One region of the Streptomyces sp. cmx-18-6 genome, then DNA from elsewhere that is predicted to be linked to it. Evidence: riboswitches for the same ligand, from Rfam matches in the RefSeq annotation. Region 1 holds a riboswitch; the other holds the start of a gene.
What was found. Region 1 has a riboswitch for cobalamin ahead of ACLJPL_RS15430 (CoA-acylating methylmalonate-semialdehyde dehydrogenase). Riboswitches for the same ligand answer to the same signal wherever they lie in the genome.
Positions count from the first base shown of each region.

Region 2: linked by a shared signal. The riboswitch ahead of ACLJPL_RS31455 (cobalamin biosynthesis protein) and the one ahead of ACLJPL_RS15430 (CoA-acylating methylmalonate-semialdehyde dehydrogenase) in region 1 are both predicted to bind cobalamin.

Region 1 covers NZ_JAEBEP010000005.1:523,942-526,132, forward strand. The annotation lists gene ACLJPL_RS15430 (CoA-acylating methylmalonate-semialdehyde dehydrogenase) at 1-1,210, opposite strand, end outside; cobalamin riboswitch at 1,438-1,617, opposite strand; gene cobF (precorrin-6A synthase (deacetylating)) at 1,807-2,191, shown strand, end outside.
Region 2 covers NZ_JAEBEP010000019.1:60,840-63,030, forward strand. The annotation lists gene ACLJPL_RS31455 (cobalamin biosynthesis protein) at 1-853, opposite strand, end outside; cobalamin riboswitch at 981-1,113, opposite strand; gene ACLJPL_RS31460 (hypothetical protein) at 1,263-1,493, opposite strand; gene ACLJPL_RS31465 (anion permease) at 1,506-2,191, opposite strand, start outside.

The DNA.
Region 1 (2,191 bases):
GCCGGAGCGCCTCCTCGTAGTCGGCCGCGCGGACCACGGACACCACCGGGCCGAAGATCTCCTCCTGGTAGATCCGCATGTCCGGGGTGACCCGGTCGAAGAGCGAGGCCCCGGCGAAGAAGCCCTCCTCGTGCCCCTCCAGGGCGAAGTCCCGCCCGTCGACGACCAGTTCGGCCCCCTCCTCGACGCCCAGGTCGACATAGCCCCGGACCCGGTCCACCGCGTCGCGCCCCACCATCGGCCCGAAGTCGGCGTCCGGGTCGTCCGAACGGCCGATCCGCAGCTCGCCGATCCGCTCGGTGAGCTTGGCCACCAGCGCGTCGGCGGTGGCCTCGCCCACCGGCACGGCCACCGAGATCGCCATGCACCGCTCGCCCGCGGAGCCGTAACCGGCCCCGATCAGCGCGTCCACCGCCTGGTCCAGATCGGCGTCCGGCATCACGATCATGTGGTTCTTCGCCCCGCCGAAGCACTGCGCCCGCTTCCCGTGGGCGGCGGCGGTGGCGTAGATGTGCGCGGCGATCGGCGTCGAGCCGACGAAGCCGAGCGCCTTGACCCTCGGGTCCTCCAGCAGGACGTCGACGGTCTCCTTGCCGCCGTTGACGACATTGAGGACCCCGGGCGGCAGCCCCGCCTCCAGGAACAGTTCCGCGAGCCGCAGCGGCACCGAGGGATCCCGCTCGGAGGGTTTCAGGATGAAGGCGTTCCCGCAGGCCAGAGCGGGCGCGGCCTTCCACAGCGGGATCATCGCGGGGAAGTTGAACGGGGTGATGCCCGCCACGACCCCGAGCGGCCGGCGCAGCGAGTGGACATCGATCCCGGACCCCGCGTTGTCGCTGAACTCGCCCTTCAGCAGATGCGGCACACCGGCGGCGAACTCCACCACGTCCAGCCCGCGCGCGATGTCGCCGTGCGCGTCGGAGACGGTCTTGCCGTGCTCGGAGGAGAGCAGCCGGGCCAGGGAGTCCTTCTCCTTCTCGACCAGTTGGAGGAAGCGCAGCAGGACCCGGGCGCGGCGCTGCGGGTTCCACTCGCCCCACTCGACCTGCGCCTCGGCGGCGTCGGCGATGGCCGCCTCGGTCTCGGACCGGCCGGCCAGCGGCACCCGGGCCTGGACCCGGCCGGTGTTGGGGTCGTACACGTCGCCGTACGCGCCCGAGGCGCCGGGCGTGTGCTTGCCGCCGATGAAATGGGTGAGTTCGCGGACCATGAAAGCCTGCTCTCGTCGGTGAGATCGTCAGGAGAGATCCGGGGATGGCGCACGGCTCCACCGGCGCACGGCGCACCGGTCGGATGCGCGCGGGTGCCGGAAGGGCTCGCCGTAGGGGGACGCGAAGGGCGGAGGCCGTCAGGGGGCGGGGAGAACCGCTCGCCGGGACGGGCCTGCGGGGCCGTGGGTGCGGACCGGTGCCATGCGTGTCTGCTCCATCCTCGTGGAAACACGGAACATCCCGCGGCCGGTATCCTGACTCCCGGATCAGTGCCCGCCCTCATGCCTTCCCGACGACCGCTTCGCCGTCAGTGGCGTGTCCTGCGAGGACGAACTCCCCGGTCACAGTGGCGGGACCGCGCCGGAATCGCACCGGCTTCCCTGACACCACGGGCCTTCGAGGCGCCCGGCTGCCCGCCGGTCACCCCTCTGCTCACGAACATATAGTTGGACGTCCTAGTAAGTCCACCCCGCCTCGCCCCCCGGCGTGATCGCCCGCCCCGCCCCCGGTGTGATCGCCGGGTCCGCGACCGGCCCGATCGGTCGCCTCGCCCCTGGCCCGATCGCCCGCCCCGCTGCTGGCATGATCGGCCGATATGAGCGACGACGCACCCCGCCACATCCTCGTCATCGGCATGGGAGCCGGCGACCCCGACCATCTGACCCTCGCCGCGGTGAAGGCGATGCGCAGGGCCCAGGTCTTCTTCGTGCTCGGCAAGGGCCGGGAGAAGGACTCCCTGACCCGGCTGCGGCGGGACATCCTGGCCGAGCACCTGACCGGCCCCTACCGGGTCGTCGAGGCCGACGACCCCTGGCGGGACCGCACCCAGGACGACCGCGGGCGCTACACATCGGCGGTGCACGACTGGCGTCACCGCCGCGCCGACATCTGCGAACGCCTGATCATCGAGGAGCTCGCACCGGGGGAGTGCGGGGCCTTCCTGGTGTGGGGCGACCCGTCCCTGTACGACAGCACCCTCG
Region 2 (2,191 bases), on a different contig from region 1:
CGATGTCAAGACTCCGGACGTCCCGGCCCGACTCCCCGTTCAGCACCGGCCGGTGCTCGACGCGCCCCGCGTACGCCAGCGTCCCGCCGAGCCGTACGCCGAGCGCCCCCGCGAACGCGGCCTCGACCGGTCCCGCGTTGGGGCTCGGGTGACGGCCCGCGTCCGCCTTCCAGGCGCGTACGGCCTCCGAGGGCCGCCCGCCGCCCACCACGGCCAGCGCGGCCGTCAGCCGGGCCCCGGGCCACCCCGCGAGGTCGTCCAGCCGCGCGGAGGCCCAGCCGTAGCGCCGGTACCGGGGCGACTTGTGGCCCACCATCGCGTCGAGCGTGTTCACGGCCCGGAACCCGACGAGCCCCGGCACCCCGCCGATCGCACCCCACACGAGCGCGCCGACGACGGCGTCGGAGGTGTTCTCGGCGACCGACTCCACGACGGCGCGGGCGATCTGCGGCCCGTCCAGGGAATGCGGATCGCGCCCGCACAGATGCGGCAGCCGCTCCCGGGCCACCTCCAGGTCACCGGCGGCCAGCGCGCCCCCGATGGCGCGGGCCTCCCTGCCCAGCGACGTACCGCCGACGACCGACCAGGCGGTGACGGCCGTCAGCGCGACGGCGAGCGCGGGCCGGTCCCGTACGGCACGGGCGGCCAGCGCGGCGGCCCCCGCAGCGCCTCCGGCGCACACGAGGGCGTGCAGCGCGCCCCGGCCCCGGTCGTCACGCCACAGCACGGACTCCACGCGCCCGGCGGCCCGGCCGAAACCGGCCACCGGGTGCCCCCGGCGCGGGTCGCCGAGCAGGGCGTCGGCGATCAGCCCGGCCGTGGCGCCGTACGCGAAGACGCGGTCGGCACGCACGCGTCAGCCCGCCGCGGGTCGGGGCGTTCCGGCGTGAGGGGACACGGGATGCGGCGCTCGGCGGCCAGGCATGGCGATAAGTCCTTAACTCAGGGTCCGCGCCCTGGTTCGACGTGAGCGGCGACGAGAGTCTCCTGGCTTCCGGATCCGCAGTTCCCCCGGCCTTCCAGCCCGCGTGGCGAGGGCCGTGACATCCGGTGTGGGGGAGTGCTCCCCGGTGACAGTGGCGGGACCGCGCCGGATTCGCACCGGCTTCCTCTGCTGTCGCCGTGATTGGCTCCGGCAGTCCACCACGCTGCGAGAACGGCCGTCAACTTGCTGTTGACCTGCGGAGGGCCGGTGTGCGCAGACGCACATCGGGCCGGACACACGGTGGTGTGTCCGGCCCGAAGGAGTGCGGTGGCGCGGGTCAGGCGACGATCAGATAGATCCCGTACGCGACCGCCGCCACGCACAGCGCGAAGGAGGCGTACGCGCCGGTGCGCGCGAGCGCCGCCGAACCGCCGGAGGCGCTGCTGCCGGACGTGGCCGACAACTTGGAGAGGGCGACGATGCCCACGGTGAAGAGGCCGACCAGCGCGACGGTGACCACGAGACTGACACCGAAGACGGAGGCGAGAGCTGCCCAGTCGATTTTCATACGGATCTGTCCTTACACCGTGGCCGAGGGCCGCGCCGTGTCGTCGGGCGCCGGCGCCGGAGCCGGGATGGTGGTCATGAGGTCGGTGGGGTGGGTGCCGATGGGCGGCGGCTGGACCGCGGCGATCGCCGTGGTGACGATTTCCTGGGGCTCGCCGTCGGCCGTGTCGTTGACGTTGGTGTGGTCGACCGGCTGGCGGCGCGAGGCCAGCCAGATGGCGAAGGAGCCGCCGACCAGCAGGATCGCGGTGACGGCGATGCCCCACGGGCCCTGCTTGGTGAGGAACTCGGCGCCCGCGCCGACCAGCCCCGCGGCCGGGAGCGTCAGGCCCCAGGCGACGAACATCCGGGTGGCGGTGGACCAGCGGACCACGCCGCCCTTGCGGCCGAGGCCCGCGCCCATCACGGCCCCGGAGCAGGACTGCGTGGTGGAGAGCGAGAAGCCGAGGTGCGAGGAGGCCAGGATGACCGTCGCCGCGCTGGTCTGGGCGGCGAAGCCCTGCGGCGGCTGGAGGTCCGTGAGGCCCTTGCCCATGGTGCGGATGATGCGCCAGCCACCGAGGTAGGTGCCGAGCGCGATGGCGACGCCGGCGGAGACGATGACCCACATCGGCGGGTTGGAGCCGGGGGCGAGGACGCCGCCGGTGACCAGGGCCAGGGTGATGATGCCCATCGTCTTCTGGGCGTCGTTGGTGCCGT